Regions from separate parts of the Psychrobacillus sp. FSL K6-4615 genome, predicted to be linked through region 2. Evidence: a T-box and tRNA genes for the amino acid it is inferred to sense, from the RefSeq annotation. Region 2 holds a T-box; the other holds one or more tRNA genes.
What was found. The T-box of region 2 lies ahead of thrS (threonine--tRNA ligase). A T-box ahead of a tRNA ligase gene usually reads a tRNA of that ligase, here a tRNA-Thr.

Region 1 (11,819 bases), 3.3 Mb from region 2:
CGGAAATGGTGACGTAAATACACCTCAAGATGCAAAACGTATGCTAGATGAGACAGGTGTAGATGCAGTTATGATTGGTCGTGCTGCGCTAGGTGATCCGTGGATGATTTACCGTACAGTAGAGTACTTGGAATCGGGTCTGTTAAAACCAGAACCAACTGTACAAGAAAAAATGGACATATGCTTACTGCATTTTGAACGTTTAATGGCCCTAAAAGGTGAAAATATTGCGGTTAGAGAAATGCGCAAACATGCATCTTGGTACTTAAAAGGTATTCGGGGCAATGGTATAGCAAGAAACAAGATTAATCAAACTGAATCTGCACAAGAGTTAAAAGACTATTTACGTTACTTTGCAGAGGAGTCTTCTAAAGAATATGAGGCTGCAGAATCTATCCTGATTTAATCGATAAACCAAAGGGCTGTCACTATAGGTGGCAGCTTTTTCCGTTTAAAACCATAATCAGAATAATAGAAAAAGTATTCTTCTATTAGAAAAAGATGATTAGAATGCAGAAATTGTGTACAATAAATGCAACGTGAAAAAGTAATTATGGATAATAGATAGTGGAGGAGTGACGAACATGTCTAATATGGAAGAATTAAACGATCAACTTTTGGTGAGAAGACAAAAGATGGCTTCAATACAAGAAAAAGGGCTAGATGCTTTTGGTAGTAAATTCGTACGTTCACATTTAAGTAATGAAGTAGTTGCTGAGTTTGATCAATTTACAAAAGAACAATTAGAAGAAACACTACATGAAGTGATTATTGCTGGTAGAATTATGACGAAGCGTGGAAAAGGAAAAGCAGGATTTGCGCATATTCAGGATCTTGGTGGCCAAATTCAAATTTATGTACGTAAAGATGCTATTGGTGATGACGCTTATGAGTTATTTAATACAGCTGATTTAGGAGATATAGTGGGTATACGTGGAAATGTATTCCGTACACAAGTTGGAGAGCTATCTGTAAAAGCAACTGAGTTCACATTCTTAACTAAATCTCTACGACCGATGCCGGAGAAATTCCATGGCTTAAAAGATGTCGAGCAACGTTATCGTCAACGTTATTTAGATCTAATGACTAGTGAAGAAAGTAAAAATACATTTATAACGAGAAGTCGTATTATTCGTGCTATGCGTCGTTACTTAGATAACGAAGGCTACTTAGAGGTGGAAACACCAATGTTACATACAATAGCAGGTGGAGCAGCAGCTCGTCCCTTCATAACGCATCATAATGCGTTAGATATGGAATTATATATGCGTATCGCAATTGAATTACATTTAAAACGCCTTATCGTAGGTGGATTAGAGAAAGTCTATGAAATTGGTCGTGTATTCCGTAACGAAGGTGTATCTACACGCCATAACCCAGAGTTTACGATGATTGAATTGTATGAAGCTTATGCAGACTATAATGATATTATGAATCTAACGGAAAACTTAGTTGCTCATGTAGCGCAAGATGTTTTAGGGACAACTACGGTAACTTACGGGGAAGATCAGATTAATCTTGCGCCGGGTTGGAGACGTTGGCATATGGCTGATGCGGTAAAAGAAACTACGGGTGTTGACTTCTGGGCAGAGCTTACAAAGGAAGAGGCGCACGCTTTAGCTAAGGAGCACGGAGTAGATGTAAGACCATCTATGGAAGTAGGACATGTATTAAATGAATTCTTCGAACAAAAAGTAGAAGAAACACTAGTGCAACCGACATTTATCTTTGGTCATCCAGTAGAAGTATCACCACTTGCGAAGAAAAATCCAGAAGACGGCCGCTTTACTGATCGTTTTGAATTATTCATCGTCCGTCGTGAGCATGCGAATGCTTTTACAGAGTTAAATGATCCTATTGATCAACGTCAGCGCTTCGAAGCACAAATGGTAGAAAAAGAAGCTGGTAATGACGAAGCGCATGAAATGGATGAAGATTTCTTAGAAGCGCTTGAGTATGGAATGCCGCCAACAGGTGGTCTAGGTATCGGTATAGATAGATTAGTGATGTTATTAACTAACTCGGCCTCTATTCGCGATGTACTATTATTTCCGACAATGCGTCATAAAGATTAAGATAGGTATTATAAAAAGTGAGTTACTACTATTAGTAGTGGCTCACTTTTTATATTTATACTATATATTGTGTGTAGAATAGTCGTTAGAAGTTTTTAAATAAAATTTAAGAAAACCACTTGTCAGAACGTTTCACAGGTGGTATAGTTATCAAGTTGTCATTTTCATTAGTGACTTACACGAAAAACAAATTAAAAAAAGTTGTTGACAACGATATCAGGATTTGGTATGATATTAAAGTCGCCAAAACGACATTACAACAACATGAACATTGAAAACTGAACATGCAAAACGTTAAGAAACATAGCTTTCAACTAACTTGTTAGGATGATAGCAAAACAATTTTGGACATCATTTAATGATGATGCCAGCAAAACAAAATGAGCTTTTAAACTAGTTCTAATTTGTTCGCTTTCAATGTGCTCTGCATACTGGAAGTGAACTATTATGGAGAGTTTGATCCTGGCTCAGGACGAACGCTGGCGGCATGCCTAATACATGCAAGTCGAGCGAATGACGAAGAAGCTTGCTTCTTCTGATTTAGCGGCGGACGGGTGAGTAACACGTGGGCAACCTGCCCTGTAGATTGGGATAACTCCGGGAAACCGGGGCTAATACCGAATAATCCATTTCCTCACATGGGGAGATGTTAAAAGACGGCATCTCGCTGTCACTACAGGATGGGCCCGCGGCGCATTAGCTAGTTGGTGAGGTAACGGCTCACCAAGGCGACGATGCGTAGCCGACCTGAGAGGGTGATCGGCCACACTGGGACTGAGACACGGCCCAGACTCCTACGGGAGGCAGCAGTAGGGAATCTTCCACAATGGACGAAAGTCTGATGGAGCAATGCCGCGTGAGTGAAGAAGGTTTTCGGATCGTAAAACTCTGTTGTGAGGGAAGAACAAGTACGAGAGTAACTGCTCGTACCTTGACGGTACCTCATTAGAAAGCCACGGCTAACTACGTGCCAGCAGCCGCGGTAATACGTAGGTGGCAAGCGTTGTCCGGAATTATTGGGCGTAAAGCGCGCGCAGGCGGTCCTTTAAGTCTGATGTGAAATCCCACGGCTCAACCGTGGAAGGTCATTGGAAACTGGGGGACTTGAGTACAGAAGAGGAAAGCGGAATTCCAAGTGTAGCGGTGAAATGCGTAGAGATTTGGAGGAACACCAGTGGCGAAGGCGGCTTTCTGGTCTGTAACTGACGCTGAGGCGCGAAAGCGTGGGGAGCAAACAGGATTAGATACCCTGGTAGTCCACGCCGTAAACGATGAGTGCTAAGTGTTAGGGGGTTTCCGCCCCTTAGTGCTGCAGCTAACGCATTAAGCACTCCGCCTGGGGAGTACGGTCGCAAGACTGAAACTCAAAGGAATTGACGGGGGCCCGCACAAGCGGTGGAGCATGTGGTTTAATTCGAAGCAACGCGAAGAACCTTACCAGGTCTTGACATCCCGCTGACCGGCCTAGAGATAGGCTTTTCCCTTCGGGGACAGCGGTGACAGGTGGTGCATGGTTGTCGTCAGCTCGTGTCGTGAGATGTTGGGTTAAGTCCCGCAACGAGCGCAACCCTTGATCTTAGTTGCCAGCATTTAGTTGGGCACTCTAAGGTGACTGCCGGTGATAAACCGGAGGAAGGTGGGGATGACGTCAAATCATCATGCCCCTTATGACCTGGGCTACACACGTGCTACAATGGACGGTACAGAGGGTCGCAACCCCGCGAGGGTGAGCAAATCCCATAAAACCGTTCTCAGTTCGGATTGTAGGCTGCAACTCGCCTACATGAAGCCGGAATCGCTAGTAATCGTGGATCAGCATGCCACGGTGAATACGTTCCCGGGCCTTGTACACACCGCCCGTCACACCACGAGAGTTTGTAACACCCGAAGTCGGTGGGGTAACCCTTACGGGAGCCAGCCGCCGAAGGTGGGACAGATGATTGGGGTGAAGTCGTAACAAGGTAGCCGTATCGGAAGGTGCGGCTGGATCACCTCCTTTCTAAGGATAATATCGGAATACGAATCTTTATTCGTATCTTAACGTTTTGCAGTTCAGTTTTGAATGTTCATTTTATATGAAGATTCAACTCTTGTTCTTTGAAAACTGGATAAAACGACATTGAAACAATAAACAACAAGAAATTCTGTTGTGATTATTTACGTAATCACGACGTGTAAGACTTTTTAACTTTTAGGTTAAGTTAATAAGGGCGCACGGTGAATGCCTTGGCACTAGGAGTCGACGAAGGACGGCACTAACACCGATATGCTTCGGGGAGCTGTAAGTGAGCTTTGATCCGGAGATTTCCGAATGGGGAAACCCACTGTTCGTAATGGAGCAGTACATTTGCGTGAATACATAGCGCATCTGAGACACACCCAGGGAACTGAAACATCTAAGTACCTGGAGGAAGAGAAAGAAAATTCGATTCCCTGAGTAGCGGCGAGCGAAACGGGAATAGCCCAAACCAAAAGGCTTGCCTTTTGGGGTTGTAGGACACTCTACATAGAGTTACAAAGGAATGAGTTAGACGAAGCGATCTGGAAAGGTCCGCAGGATAGGGTAAAAGCCCCGTAGTCTAAAATTCATTCTCTCTTGAGTGTATCCTGAGTACGGCGGAACACGTGAAATTCCGTCGGAATCTGGGAGGACCATCTCCCAAGGCTAAATACTACCTAGTGACCGATAGTGAACCAGTACCGTGAGGGAAAGGTGAAAAGCACCCCGGAAGGGGAGTGAAATAGATCCTGAAACCGTGTGCCTACAAGTAGTTAGAGCCCGTTAATGGGTGATAGCGTGCCTTTTGTAGAATGAACCGGCGAGTTACGATCCCATGCAAGGTTAAGTCGAGAAGACGGAGCCGCAGCGAAAGCGAGTCTGAATAGGGCGAATGAGTATGTGGTCGTAGACCCGAAACCAGGTGATCTACCCATGTCCAGGATGAAGGTAAGGTAACACTTACTGGAGGTCCGAACCCACGCACGTTGAAAAGTGCGGGGATGAGGTGTGGGTAGCGGAGAAATTCCAATCGAACCTGGAGATAGCTGGTTCTCTCCGAAATAGCTTTAGGGCTAGCCTCAAACGTTAGAATCTTGGAGGTAGAGCACTGTTTGGACTAGGGGCCCATCCCGGGTTACCGAATTCAGACAAACTCCGAATGCCAATGATTTATGTTTGGGAGTCAGACTGCGAGTGATAAGATCCGTAGTCAAGAGGGAAACAGCCCAGACCACCAGCTAAGGTCCCAAAGTATTTGTTAAGTGGAAAAGGATGTGGCGTTGCTTAGACAACCAGGATGTTGGCTTAGAAGCAGCCATCATTTAAAGAGTGCGTAATAGCTCACTGGTCGAGTGACGCTGCGCCGAAAATGTATCGGGGCTAAACAAATCACCGAAGCTGTGGATTGATACCTTTGGTATCAGTGGTAGGAGAGCGTTCTAAGGGCGTTGAAGTCAGACCGGAAGGACTGGTGGAGCGCTTAGAAGTGAGAATGCCGGTATGAGTAGCGAAAGACGGGTGAGAATCCCGTCCACCGTATGACTAAGGTTTCCTGAGGAAGGCTCGTCCGCTCAGGGTTAGTCGGGACCTAAGCCGAGGCCGATAGGCGTAGGCGATGGATAACAGGTTGATATTCCTGTACCACCAAACCACCGTTTGAGTAATGGGGGGACGCAGAAGGATAGGGTAAGCATGCTGTTGGTTATGCATGTCCAAGCAGTAAGGTGTGAATGTAGGCAAATCCGCATTCTTTAACATTGAGCTGTGATGGCGAGGACGTATGTCTAGAGTTCCTGATTTCACACTGCCAAGAAAAGCCTCTAGCGAGGTGAAAGGTGCCCGTACCGCAAACCGACACAGGTAGTCGAGGAGAGAATCCTAAGGTGAGCGAGAGAACTCTCGTTAAGGAACTCGGCAAAATGACCCCGTAACTTCGGGAGAAGGGGTGCTCTTTTGGGTTCATAGCCTAGAAGAGCCGCAGTGAATAGGCCCAGGCGACTGTTTAGCAAAAACACAGGTCTATGCAAAACCGTAAGGTGAAGTATATGGGCTGACGCCTGCCCGGTGCTGGAAGGTTAAGAGGAGTGCTTAGCGCAAGCGAAGGTGCGAATTGAAGCCCCAGTAAACGGCGGCCGTAACTATAACGGTCCTAAGGTAGCGAAATTCCTTGTCGGGTAAGTTCCGACCCGCACGAAAGGCGTAACGATCTGGGCACTGTCTCAACGAGAGACTCGGTGAAATTATAGTACCTGTGAAGATGCAGGTTACCCGCGACAGGACGGAAAGACCCCGTGGAGCTTTACTATAGCTTGATATTGAATTTTGGTGCAACTTGTACAGGATAGGCAGGAGCCTTAGAGCCCGGAGCGCCAGCTTCGGAGGAGGCGTCGGTGGGATACTGCCCTGGTTGTATTGAAATTCTAACCCATACCCGTAACCCGGGTAGGAGACAGTGTCAGGCGGGTAGTTTGACTGGGGCGGTCGCCTCCTAAAGTGTAACGGAGGCGCCCAAAGGTTCCCTCAGAATGGTTGGAAATCATTCGAAGAGTGTAAAGGCAGAAGGGAGCTTGACTGCGAGACCTACAAGTCGAGCAGGGTCGAAAGACGGGCTTAGTGATCCGGTGGTTCCGCATGGAAGGGCCATCGCTCAACGGATAAAAGCTACCCCGGGGATAACAGGCTTATCTCCCCCAAGAGTCCACATCGACGGGGAGGTTTGGCACCTCGATGTCGGCTCATCGCATCCTGGGGCTGTAGTCGGTCCCAAGGGTTGGGCTGTTCGCCCATTAAAGCGGTACGCGAGCTGGGTTCAGAACGTCGTGAGACAGTTCGGTCCCTATCCGTCGTGGGCGTAGGAAATTTGAGAGGAGCTGTCCTTAGTACGAGAGGACCGGGATGGACACACCGCTGGTGTACCAGTTGTTCTGCCAAGAGCATCGCTGGGTAGCTATGTGTGGACGGGATAAGTGCTGAAAGCATCTAAGCACGAAGCCCCCCTCAAGATGAGATTTCCCATTACGCAAGTAAGTAAGATCCCTCAAAGACGATGAGGTAGATAGGTTCGGGGTGGAAGCGTGGCGACACGTGCAGCTGACGAATACTAATCGATCGAGGACTTAACCAAATTTTGTTTAACGTAACAATGTCGTTTATCCAGTTTTGAAAGAATAAAACTTTTTTAAAATAATTCTTGCATTATTCTACAGAGTTGTTATAATAAAGGGTGTCTTTCAAAAGTATTCAAGTCTAGTGACGATAGCGAAGAGGTCACACCCGTTCCCATACCGAACACGGAAGTTAAGCTCTTCAGCGCCGATGGTAGTTGGGGGTTTCCCCCTGTGAGAGTAGGACGTCGCTGGGCTTGCAATAAAATTATATATCCCATGGAGGATTAGCTCAGCTGGGAGAGCATCTGCCTTACAAGCAGAGGGTCGGCGGTTCGAGCCCGTCATCCTCCACCATATATTTACTCCTGCCGGAGTAGCTCAACTGGTAGAGCAACTGACTTGTAATCAGTAGGTTGAGGGTTCAAGTCCTTTCTCCGGCACCACTTTTTTCGAGCCATTAGCTCAGTTGGTAGAGCATCTGACTTTTAATCAGAGGGTCGTAGGTTCGAATCCTACATGGCTCATCACTTTTTATAGTGAATTATATTTTTTGCGGGTGTGGCGGAACTGGCAGACGCACTAGACTTAGGATCTAGCGCCGCAAGGCGTGGGGGTTCGACTCCCTTCACCCGCACCATTTAATTTAATAACCGAGCGGAAGTAGTTCAGTGGTAGAACACCACCTTGCCAAGGTGGGGGTCGCGAGTTCGAACCTCGTCTTCCGCTCCAAAGATTCACTAAAGTGCCGGGGTGGCGGAACTGGCAGACGCACAGGACTTAAAATCCTGCGGTAGGTGACTACCGTACCGGTTCGATTCCGGTCCTCGGCACCACTTTTTTGAAACATTGCGCTCGTAGCTCAATTGGATAGAGCACTTGACTACGAATCAAGAGGTTGCAGGTTCGAGTCCTGCCGAGCGCACCATATAACGGGAAGTAGCTCAGCTTGGTAGAGCACTTGGTTTGGGACCAAGGGGTCGCAGGTTCGAATCCTGTCTTCCCGACCAGTTATTATTTTCGGGGCCTTAGCTCAGCTGGGAGAGCGCCTGCCTTGCACGCAGGAGGTCAGCGGTTCGATCCCGCTAGGCTCCACCATGAACATTGAACATTGAAAACTGAACATGCAAAACGTTAAGAAACATAGCTTTCAACTAACTTGTTAGGATGATAGCAAAACAATTTTGGACATCATTTAATGATGATGCCAGCAAAACAAAATGAGCTTTTAAACTAGTTCTAATTTGTTTGCTTTCAATGTGCTCTGCATACTGGAAGTGAACTATTATGGAGAGTTTGATCCTGGCTCAGGACGAACGCTGGCGGCATGCCTAATACATGCAAGTCGAGCGAATGACGAAGAAGCTTGCTTCTTCTGATTTAGCGGCGGACGGGTGAGTAACACGTGGGCAACCTGCCCTGTAGATTGGGATAACTCCGGGAAACCGGGGCTAATACCGAATAATCCATTTCCTCTCATGGGGAGATGTTAAAAGACGGCATCTCGCTGTCACTACAGGATGGGCCCGCGGCGCATTAGCTAGTTGGTGAGGTAACGGCTCACCAAGGCGACGATGCGTAGCCGACCTGAGAGGGTGATCGGCCACACTGGGACTGAGACACGGCCCAGACTCCTACGGGAGGCAGCAGTAGGGAATCTTCCACAATGGACGAAAGTCTGATGGAGCAATGCCGCGTGAGTGAAGAAGGTTTTCGGATCGTAAAACTCTGTTGTGAGGGAAGAACAAGTACGAGAGTAACTGCTCGTACCTTGACGGTACCTCATTAGAAAGCCACGGCTAACTACGTGCCAGCAGCCGCGGTAATACGTAGGTGGCAAGCGTTGTCCGGAATTATTGGGCGTAAAGCGCGCGCAGGCGGTCCTTTAAGTCTGATGTGAAATCCCACGGCTCAACCGTGGAAGGTCATTGGAAACTGGGGGACTTGAGTACAGAAGAGGAAAGCGGAATTCCAAGTGTAGCGGTGAAATGCGTAGAGATTTGGAGGAACACCAGTGGCGAAGGCGGCTTTCTGGTCTGTAACTGACGCTGAGGCGCGAAAGCGTGGGGAGCAAACAGGATTAGATACCCTGGTAGTCCACGCCGTAAACGATGAGTGCTAAGTGTTAGGGGGTTTCCGCCCCTTAGTGCTGCAGCTAACGCATTAAGCACTCCGCCTGGGGAGTACGGTCGCAAGACTGAAACTCAAAGGAATTGACGGGGGCCCGCACAAGCGGTGGAGCATGTGGTTTAATTCGAAGCAACGCGAAGAACCTTACCAGGTCTTGACATCCCGCTGACCGGCCTAGAGATAGGCTTTTCCCTTCGGGGACAGCGGTGACAGGTGGTGCATGGTTGTCGTCAGCTCGTGTCGTGAGATGTTGGGTTAAGTCCCGCAACGAGCGCAACCCTTGATCTTAGTTGCCAGCATTTAGTTGGGCACTCTAAGGTGACTGCCGGTGATAAACCGGAGGAAGGTGGGGATGACGTCAAATCATCATGCCCCTTATGACCTGGGCTACACACGTGCTACAATGGACGGTACAGAGGGTCGCAACCCCGCGAGGGTGAGCAAATCCCATAAAACCGTTCTCAGTTCGGATTGTAGGCTGCAACTCGCCTACATGAAGCCGGAATCGCTAGTAATCGTGGATCAGCATGCCACGGTGAATACGTTCCCGGGCCTTGTACACACCGCCCGTCACACCACGAGAGTTTGTAACACCCGAAGTCGGTGGGGTAACCCTTACGGGAGCCAGCCGCCGAAGGTGGGACAGATGATTGGGGTGAAGTCGTAACAAGGTAGCCGTATCGGAAGGTGCGGCTGGATCACCTCCTTTCTAAGGATAATATCGGAATACGAATCTTTATTCGTATCTTAACGTTTTGCAGTTCAGTTTTGAATGTTCATATTAATATATGGAAATTCAAAGAGGGCCTATAGCTCAGCTGGTTAGAGCGCACGCCTGATAAGCGTGAGGTCGATGGTTCGAGTCCATTTAGGCCCACCATACCCTTTTTTTGTTTCGGGGCCTTAGCTCAGCTGGGAGAGCGCCTGCCTTGCACGCAGGAGGTCAGCGGTTCGATCCCGCTAGGCTCCACCAAAGATTATAATTTGTTCTTTGAAAACTGGATAAAACGACATTGAAACAATAAACAACAAGAAATTCTGTTGTGATTATTTACGTAATCACGACGTGTAAGACTTTTTAACTTTTAGGTTAAGTTAATAAGGGCGCACGGTGAATGCCTTGGCACTAGGAGTCGACGAAGGACGGCACTAACACCGATATGCTTCGGGGAGCTGTAAGTGAGCTTTGATCCGGAGATTTCCGAATGGGGAAACCCACTGTTCGTAATGGAGCAGTACATTTGCGTGAATACATAGCGCATCTGAGACACACCCAGGGAACTGAAACATCTAAGTACCTGGAGGAAGAGAAAGAAAATTCGATTCCCTGAGTAGCGGCGAGCGAAACGGGAATAGCCCAAACCAAAAGGCTTGCCTTTTGGGGTTGTAGGACACTCTACATAGAGTTACAAAGGAATGAGTTAGACGAAGCGATCTGGAAAGGTCCGCAGGATAGGGTAAAAGCCCCGTAGTCTAAAATTCATTCTCTCTTGAGTGTATCCTGAGTACGGCGGAACACGTGAAATTCCGTCGGAATCTGGGAGGACCATCTCCCAAGGCTAAATACTACCTAGTGACCGATAGTGAACCAGTACCGTGAGGGAAAGGTGAAAAGCACCCCGGAAGGGGAGTGAAATAGATCCTGAAACCGTGTGCCTACAAGTAGTTAGAGCCCGTTAATGGGTGATAGCGTGCCTTTTGTAGAATGAACCGGCGAGTTACGATCCCATGCAAGGTTAAGTCGAGAAGACGGAGCCGCAGCGAAAGCGAGTCTGAATAGGGCGAATGAGTATGTGGTCGTAGACCCGAAACCAGGTGATCTACCCATGTCCAGGATGAAGGTAAGGTAACACTTACTGGAGGTCCGAACCCACGCACGTTGAAAAGTGCGGGGATGAGGTGTGGGTAGCGGAGAAATTCCAATCGAACCTGGAGATAGCTGGTTCTCTCCGAAATAGCTTTAGGGCTAGCCTCAAACGTTAGAATCTTGGAGGTAGAGCACTGTTTGGACTAGGGGCCCATCCCGGGTTACCGAATTCAGACAAACTCCGAATGCCAATGATTTATGTTTGGGAGTCAGACTGCGAGTGATAAGATCCGTAGTCAAGAGGGAAACAGCCCAGACCACCAGCTAAGGTCCCAAAGTATTTGTTAAGTGGAAAAGGATGTGGCGTTGCTTAGACAACCAGGATGTTGGCTTAGAAGCAGCCATCATTTAAAGAGTGCGTAATAGCTCACTGGTCGAGTGACGCTGCGCCGAAAATGTATCGGGGCTAAACAAATCACCGAAGCTGTGGATTGATACCTTTGGTATCAGTGGTAGGAGAGCGTTCTAAGGGCGTTGAAGTCAGACCGGAAGGACTGGTGGAGCGCTTAGAAGTGAGAATGCCGGTATGAGTAGCGAAAGACGGGTGAGAATCCCGTCCACCGTATGACTAAGGTTTCCTGAGGAAGGCTCGTCCGCTCAGGGTTAGTCGGGACCTAAGCCGAGGCCGATAGGCGTAGGCGATG
Region 2 (8,615 bases):
GAATGGGGACTATCCAGAGTATGAATTCGGCGTACAACTCATCGCAGAGGAAGATGAGTTTAAATATGACTTTGATATTTTAGACCCTACTAAACTATGGCCTGAGGAAGAAATCCCAGTTAAAATTCTAGGGAAAATGACATTAAATCGCAATGTAGATAATGTATTTGCTGAAACCGAGCAAGTAGCATTCCATCCAGGGAGTGTTGTCCCGGGAATTGATTTCTCTAATGATCCTCTACTTCAAGGGCGATTATTCTCATATACAGATACACAATTAATACGTCTTGGAGGACCTAATTTCCATGAGCTTCCGATAAACAGACCAGTTTGCCCATTCCATAACAACCAACGTGACGGATATGGTAGACAATCGATTAATGTAGGTAGAGTGAGCTACCATAAAAACTCTCTTGCTAACAATACTCCAACACCTGTTAGCGAAGCGGAGGGTGGATACACGCATTATGAGGAAAAAATAGATGCGCGTAAAGTTAGAGCGCGAAGTGAGAGTTTCAAGGATCACTTCACTCAGGCTATATTATTCTGGAATAGTATGAGCGATACAGAAAAAGAACATATCATTAATGCATTTAGCTTTGAACTTGGTAAATGTAAGGAACTTACTGTTCGTCAGCAAGTATTAGAGATGTTTGCACAAGTAGATTTGGATCTAGCGAGTAAGGTAGCAGAAAATCTAGGACTAGTAGTGCAAGGTGTAAGTACTGCAACGAATACTAAGTCTTCTCCAGCACTTAGTCAGTTAAATACTATTATGAAACCTCAGACACGAAAAATTGCTGTTTTAGTCGGAGAAGGATTTGAAGAGGATTTACCTGCGATTCTAGCAGACTTAAAAGCAGGCGGAACAATGCCTGAAATAGTGAGTGATCATCATGGATCTGTTGCAGGAGCGGATGGCACGCTGTTACCAGTTGACCATACTTTCTTAACTGCTGATTCTGTATTATTTGATGCAGTATATGTAGCAAGTTCACATGGCAAAACGGCCATGTTTGAAAAAGAGGCTTCGTACTTCATTAAGGAAGCATATGCCCATTTTAAACCAATTGGTGCTACATTTAGTGGAGAGCAACTAGTTGATAATCTGCACTTCACTGGTCAGGCTGGTGTTCTCACTAAAGAAACTGGTAAAGGCTTTGTAGATAGTTTCTTAAATGCTGTTGCTGCCCATCGTTTCTGGAATAGAGCAGTATAAACAATTATTTTGGGCATGTCCTATTAGGGCATGCCTTTTTTACATAGAATAAGACAATGAAGAACTTTTAGAAGGAAATAAAAAGAAAAATTTTAAGCGTCTAACAAACATAACTATTCACTAATACTTGAAGGGAAGTTATTGTTGGGTATAGAAAGAGTAATAAGGAAAGTCAAAGGAGGAAACTTCATGCACTACGTAATAATAGGTGGAGACGCTGCGGGGATGAGTGCGGCAATGGAAATTGTACGTAATGATCCTGACGCTCGAATTACGACATTGGAAAAAGGACATATTTATTCCTATGGACAGTGTGGTTTACCCTATGTAGTAGGAAAACAAGTAGTATCTTCAACGGACGTTATAGCACGAAGTGTAGAAATGTTCCGTAGTAAATACGGAATTGATGCAAAGACAGGATATGAAGTGACCCATGTAGACCCTAACAATAAAACAGTGTCAGGGAATATTCTGCAAACGAGAGATAATTTTATCTTAAGCTATGACTGCTTGCTTATTGCGACGGGTGCTACTCCTGTTGTTCCTAATTGGAACGGTGGGCATTTGTTAGGGATTCATACGATTAAAACCATTCCAAATACAGAGGCAATTATCGCCGATTTAGAAAATGTTCAACAAGTTACTATAATTGGTGGAGGATATATTGGACTAGAAATGGCCGAAAACTTTGTTAGTATTGGAAAAAATGTACGTATTATACAAAGAGGAGATCAGCTTGCCGGTATATTTGATCAGGATATAGCATGTTTCATACATGAACATGCAAAGGCTCATAATGTAGAAGTGATATTAAATGAAGAGGTTCAATCTTTCACGGGAGATACGAGAGTAAGTGATGTGAGGACAGATAAAGGAAGTTACCCTACCGACTTAGTTTTAGTTGCCACAGGGGTTAAACCTACAACGGGTTTTTTAGAGGGGACTGGCATTCAATTGCACCATAATGGAGCGATTATAGTAAATAATTTTTTAGAAACGAATTTGGACGATATCTACGCAGCAGGAGATTGTGCAACTCATTTTCATCGTATTAAACAACTGAATGATTATATTCCTTTAGGAACAACTGCTAATAAACAAGGGCGAATTGCTGGATTAAATATGATAGGTCAAAGGAATGAATTTAAAGGGATTGTTGGCACATCCATCATGAAATTTTTTGATTTGGCTCTTGGAAAAACTGGTTTGTCTGAGAAAGAAGCGGAGCAGCTCGGTATTTCCTATGACGTGCATACGCAGGAAGCCACGGACATTGCAGGGTACTATCCAGGTAAGGAAACGATGCATATGAAATTGATTTACAGGAAGGATGACCAACAAATTTTAGGGGGTCAAATTATTGGAGGAAATGGTGTAGATAAAAGGATTGATGTATTAGCAACTGCACTTTATCACCATATGACCTTTTCCGAGTTATTGGATCTTGATCTTGCATATGCCCCACCATTTAATGGCGTTTGGGATCCCCTGCAGCAAATGGCAAAACGAAATACTACCCAAAAAATATAACAGTTAATGTTGACTATTTGAATTTTGTTGCATATACTTAGAAAAATCAATTAGTAACAAGCGAAGAAAAGGACATGGATCATTTAAATATTTCTTATCAGAGAATGGGGTCATCGACTGAAAGCCCTTAAAGAAATGCAAATGATTTACCGCCTTGGAGCAATTATGGGGAACACATTTATGTAATTATCCATAATCGGGAAACCGTTATCTTACATGAGCGCAACAGAGTTTTTATGTTGCAAATTAGGGTGGAACCACGACCACACTCGTCCCTTTGCCGGGATGGGTGTGGTCTTTTTGTATATAAATTTAATATTCAAGCGTAGAAAAGGATATGAATTGTTCTAACTTTCTTATCAGAGAATGGGGTCGCCGACTGAAAGCCCTTAAAGAAATGCAAATGATTTACCACCTTGGAGCAATTATGGGGAACACATTTATGTAATTATCCATAATCGGGAAACCGTTATCTTGTATGAGCGCAACAGATTTTTTTGTGTTGCAAATTAGGGTGGAACCACGACCACACTCGTCCCTTTACTGGGATGGGTTTGGTCTTTTTTGTTAGGAGAAAAATAGTAAATGGAGGAATTAAAGTGAAAGCAGAAGAAAGAGTAAGTCATCAAAATTTAGGGCAACAATTAGAATTGTTCATGTCGATGGAGGAAGCACCAGGAATGCCGTTTTATTTACCAAAAGGGATGATACTACGTAACGAACTGGAAAACCTGTGGAGAGAAAAGCATCAACGAGCAGAATATCAAGAGATTAAAACTCCTATTCTGATGAAACAGGAGCTTTGGGAAAAATCAGGGCATTGGGATCACTATCATGAAAATATGTATTTTGCAGATGTAGATGACCAAAAATATGCGATTAAACCAATGAATTGTCCTGGAGCTGTTTTAATCTTCAATAGCAAACGAAGAAGCTATAAGGAGCTTCCGGTTCGATATGCAGAACTTGGATTAGTCCACCGCCATGAACTCTCTGGATCATTGAATGGATTATTACGAGTCAGAGCTTTCACTCAGGATGATGCTCATCTGTTTGTATTGGAGGAGCAGATTGAAAGTGAGATAGCGAAGGTACTAGACCTTGTGGATGAGTTTTACTCGGAGTTCGGCTTTAGCTATAAAGTAGAGCTATCCACTCGACCAGAAAATTATATGGGATCAGTAGAGGTTTGGGATCAAGCAGAGCAAGCGTTGGAAGCAGTTCTTCAGAATAAGCAGGTAGAATATCAGGTAAACGAAGGGGATGGAGCATTTTATGGTCCGAAAATCGATTTTCATATATTAGATGCATTGGGACGTAGCTGGCAGTGCGGTACTGTTCAACTAGACTTTCAAATGCCTGAAAAGTTTGACTGTAAGTACGTCGACGAACACAATCAATTGCGACAACCCATTATGATTCATCGTGCAATTTACGGTTCTATTGAGCGATTCATGGCTATTCTATTGGAGCACTATCAAGGTAGCTTTCCGCTGTGGTTATCTCCGGTTCAAGTTAAAATATTACCAATTGCCGATGCACATAAAGAGTATGCAGAGAACGTAAAGTGGCAACTTGAGCAAGATGGGTATCGAGTAGAGATAGACAACCGGGTAGAGAAAATCGGATTGAAAATTCGTGAAGCTGCAATGCAAAAACATCCGTATATGCTCATTATTGGGGATCATGAAATGGAAAATGGCGCAGTTTCTGTTCGACAACATAAAGTAGGTGTATTGGGAGAAATGAGTGTTTCAGCATTTATAGAGAAATTAAAAGAGGCTAGGAAAGGGTGAAATATTAAATATTGTCATACTAAAAGGATTTTCGGCTATATATAACGAATGAAACTCTATGGAGGTCGTATAATGGCAAAATGGATGTTATTGTTTGCAGGATTCGCTATTATAGTTGGAAATGCATGGGGAATATATTCAATGTATCAGCCAAAGGTGGGGCCAATTGGGAATGGAGAAATTGCCAATTATGTCTGGGTCAGTATTATTTTCAGTACGTTAGCTGGTGTAATAGCAATTGCCCAATTTGTAGCTTTACTTATCCATGATAATCATAAAAAAAGATTTCCAACATTAGAAACAGAACGATTTATATTGCGCCCGATTGAAATTAGTGACGCAAAAGAGGTTTTCTATTATTTTTCAAAAGATGAGGTTACGAAGTATTATGATTTGGACACATTTGAAGACGTTAAAGAAGCAAAGGTATTAATAGGAAATTGGCAAAAGAAATATCAAAAAAAAGAGGGGATTCGCTGGGGGATTGCTACGAAGGAAGAGAATAAGATTATCGGTAGTTGTGGATATCATAATTGGGAAAAGAAACACTTTAAAGCAGAGATTGGTTTTGAAGTGGCACCAGAGTTTTGGCGTAAAGGCATTATGATAGAGGTGTTACAGCCCATTTTACGTTACGGTTTCGAGTTAATGGATTTAAATCGTATTGAAGCCCTCTTTGCTCCTGATAATATAGCATCTAAAAAAACGCTAGAAAAAGCCGGTTTTGTTTATGAAGGTACTTTTCGAAAATCTACGTTTGAAAAAGGACACTTTTGTGATGAGGCAATTTGTTCCTTATTAAAAAAAGAGTTTGTGCAGTAGCACAAACTCATTAATATCTAACCCAGCTAAGTCCTGTTGTTCCTTCTCCAGCATGTACTCCTACACAAGCGCTAAGAGGAAGGACAATCACTTTTAGTTTAGGGAATTCTTGTAGCAATTCTTCTTTCCAAGTTCTAGCATCGGTCGTATTATTGCAGTTAATAACCGCAACCTCTGGAACATTGGATATTTTCATGTCTTTACGAAGTAAGTTCATTACATACTTCTTAGCTCGCTTATCTGCACGAACCTTTTCTTTCATTACGACTTTGCCGTTATCGAAAGAAATGACGACTTTTATATTTAGAAGATTACTTAGAAAAGCTTGAGTACCTGAAACACGACCGCTTTTATGAAGTTGCGTCAAACTAGATGGAATAAAGGATAACTCGGAGTTATTTGTCATATTCTCAATATGAGTAACAACTTCCTCTATGTCATGATTTGCTTCTAGCATATGCTTGCCGACTTCTAACATTTTGACCATTGGATAAGATCCTATTTTAGAGTCAATCGAATACACTTTAAAATTTGCTATTTTAGAAGCAGTTTGTGAGCTATTATAGGTTCCTGATAATTCACTGGATGTGTGCACTGCAACGGCACAGTCGTATCCTTTTGCTTTTAAATCTTCATATAATTGCACCATCTCTCCAATTGGAGGTTGAGAAGTTTTTGGATGAATTTTTGCTGTGCGTAACTTGTCGTAAAATTCGTCGTGAGTCATATCAATTGTTTCTTTAAAAGCACCATCTTCAAATACGATATTTAAGGGAAGGACATATATATTATGTTTTTCAATGAAAGTTGAATCTAATAAAGCGGCAGTATCAGTAATCCAGGCAACTTTTTTCTTCATAATGTAGAACTCCTTTTTGTGCAATCTTATTAGTGCTAATTTACATGAGACATTATATTAGCAATAGTGTTATATGTCATGTTTTGTCGATATTTCGGAATCTAGTACATATTTTGAACATAATTACGTAGGAAAGTGAATTATGAAGTGGGGCCTTCTACTGTAAAGAGTTATACAAGTTCATGAATTATATAATGATAGATATTGCTTGGAGGTATGAGAATGGAGTTAAGACAACTAGTAGCAGAAGACGCGAGTGCTTATTGGGAGTTAAGATTAGAAGCATTGAAAACAAGCCCAGAAGCCTTTGGTGCGAGCTATGAAGAGGCAATGCAGCGAGACAATCCAATTGAACGAGTAAAGGGGAATTTAAGCGTAAAGGGAAATTATACATTTGGGGCGTTCGATCAATCTAAATTAGTAGGAATGGTTACTCTTGCACAGGAGAGTAACTTAAAAATGAAACATCGTGCAAATATTTTCGCTATGTATGTCAGTCCAATCGGCAGGGGGCAAGGGACAGGCAAAGCACTAATGAGATTGGCAATTGAACAAGCTAGAGAGAGTCGCGAAATTGAAAAGATAAACCTCTCTGTAGTAACAAGTAATGAGGCGGCAAAGAATCTGTATCTTCAACTAGGATTTAAAGTATTTGGGACAGAAGACATGGCATTAAAGGTTGGGGATACTTATTACGGTGAACATCATATGTCGCTAATATTGAATTGAGCGGAAGGAGGAAACGAAATTAATTCTCACATCATCGAAGAAATTGTAAAATGTATGCCAATAAACGAATTTGATTCGACCATACAGAAGGTACAGACAGAGCATCGACTAAAGCTAGTAGACTTTTGGAATATTAAAGAAGGTAGCAAAGTGCTAGAAATTGGCTGTGGACAAGGAGATACGACAGCAGTTTTGGCTTATACAGTTGGAGAGACAGGATTTGTTCATGGAATCGATATAGCTTCACCGGACTATGGTAGCCCAGTTACTTTAGGTAATTCAATGGCCTTCTTGAAGAACTCGCCCCTAGGAAATCGGATTAAGGTAAATTTTGAATTGGATATCCTTCAAGAAGAAGTGGATTTCCCTGAAAAATCTTTTGATTATATTGTGCTGTCTCATTGTACTTGGTACTTAAAATCACCGGAAGAATTCCTGGGAATGTTAAAGAAAATCAAAAAATGGACAAACGAATTATGCTTTGCCGAGTGGGACACGAGAGTTCAAACTAATGAGCAGCTTCCACACTTCTTGTCAGTACTCATCCAAGCTCAATATGAGTGCTTTGTAGAAAATAGTTTAGTTAATGTTCGAACGTTATTTACACCTAAGGACATTCAACAAATTGCGGAAAAAGCTGGTTTCGAAATTACAACGGAAAAAATTATCGACTCTACTCATCTGCAAGATGGCAAATGGGAAATAGAATATACATTAACAGATTATAAAGAATTAATAGAAGCTGCCGACCATTTACCTATCAAATATAAAGCTTTAATACAATCAGAAATGCATCTATTAGAGGAAGCAAGAAGTCAAAACAAATACACATCACTGAACACATACGCATTCACAGCAAGAAAAGGAGAATAAAATGAAAGAGTTAACAGAAGAAATAAAGAGATTCCGGGACGAACGAGGTTGGGGAGGAAATCACGATGCTCGTAGTCTTGCTATTTCAGTATCATTAGAAGCAAGTGAGTTATTAGAGCATTTTCAATGGGTTACTGCAGAGGATGCGATAAAAAAAGACAAGCAGGCAATTGCTGACGAAGCAGCAGATGTATTTATTTATCTTTTGCAATTTGCTGATGTGCTCGGAATTGATTTAATAGAGGCTGCACAGCAAAAAATGAAGAAAAATGCTTTGAAATATCCATTACCTGAAGTGGATTAACAAAGGCATATTAACAAATCCCTTCGATCAACACTGTACTTACAAGTGAAAAACGTTGACTCTTTATCGGTCAACGTTTTTTTGTTGAAACCATTGAAAAAATGACATTAATAATAGCGCAGTAATAGCCCCAGTTGTATCCAACAAGACATCTTGAAGAGAAGCTGTACGGCCACTTGTGAAAGATTGTCGAAATTCATCGGCAACAGCAAGAAGCATAGTGATCACAACTGTTGTAATTTTACGATACTTAAATGGAGGTAACGCAATATAAATGGCTAAAGCAATGATTCCAAAATAAACAAAATGGGTACCTTTTCTTATCAAAAATTCTACAAAAGCATAGTAGCCACGCTCTTCCACAGAAACGAGAATGCCCCAGTATGGAACTTGAAAAATACGAAGAAAAGATTCTAATGGTTTGCTAGGAAGCCATGCTTTTAAGACATCCTGCATAGATTGCTGTTCAGCTGGCTGCCCTGA

Region 1: it encodes a tRNA-Thr, which carries the amino acid that the T-box ahead of thrS (threonine--tRNA ligase) is inferred to sense. The anticodon was not compared.

The regions. Positions count from the first base shown of each region.
Region 1 covers NZ_JBBOYQ010000001.1:88,620-100,438, forward strand. The annotation lists gene dusB (tRNA dihydrouridine synthase DusB) at 1-406, shown strand, start outside; gene lysS (lysine--tRNA ligase) at 585-2,075, shown strand; rRNA gene MKX53_RS00440 (16S ribosomal RNA) at 2,520-4,074, shown strand; rRNA gene MKX53_RS00445 (23S ribosomal RNA) at 4,270-7,198, shown strand; rRNA gene rrf (5S ribosomal RNA) at 7,320-7,435, shown strand; tRNA gene MKX53_RS00455 (tRNA-Val) at 7,460-7,535, shown strand; tRNA gene MKX53_RS00460 (tRNA-Thr) at 7,549-7,624, shown strand; tRNA gene MKX53_RS00465 (tRNA-Lys) at 7,633-7,705, shown strand; tRNA gene MKX53_RS00470 (tRNA-Leu) at 7,734-7,818, shown strand; tRNA gene MKX53_RS00475 (tRNA-Gly) at 7,836-7,910, shown strand; tRNA gene MKX53_RS00480 (tRNA-Leu) at 7,926-8,014, shown strand; tRNA gene MKX53_RS00485 (tRNA-Arg) at 8,030-8,106, shown strand; tRNA gene MKX53_RS00490 (tRNA-Pro) at 8,112-8,188, shown strand; tRNA gene MKX53_RS00495 (tRNA-Ala) at 8,201-8,276, shown strand; rRNA gene MKX53_RS00500 (16S ribosomal RNA) at 8,463-10,017, shown strand; tRNA gene MKX53_RS00505 (tRNA-Ile) at 10,112-10,188, shown strand; tRNA gene MKX53_RS00510 (tRNA-Ala) at 10,206-10,281, shown strand; rRNA gene MKX53_RS00515 (23S ribosomal RNA) at 10,397-11,819, shown strand, end outside.
Region 2 covers NZ_JBBOYQ010000001.1:3,366,796-3,375,410, reverse strand. The annotation lists gene MKX53_RS16885 (catalase) at 1-1,219, shown strand, start outside; gene MKX53_RS16880 (FAD-dependent oxidoreductase) at 1,409-2,749, shown strand; T-box leader at 2,804-3,029, shown strand; T-box leader at 3,067-3,292, shown strand; gene thrS (threonine--tRNA ligase) at 3,298-4,545, shown strand; gene MKX53_RS16870 (GNAT family N-acetyltransferase) at 4,618-5,367, shown strand; gene MKX53_RS16865 (DegV family protein) at 5,378-6,226, opposite strand; gene MKX53_RS16860 (GNAT family N-acetyltransferase) at 6,449-6,955, shown strand; gene MKX53_RS16855 (class I SAM-dependent methyltransferase) at 7,010-7,828, shown strand; gene MKX53_RS16850 (nucleotide pyrophosphohydrolase) at 7,830-8,132, shown strand; gene MKX53_RS16845 (VanZ family protein) at 8,196-8,615, opposite strand, start outside.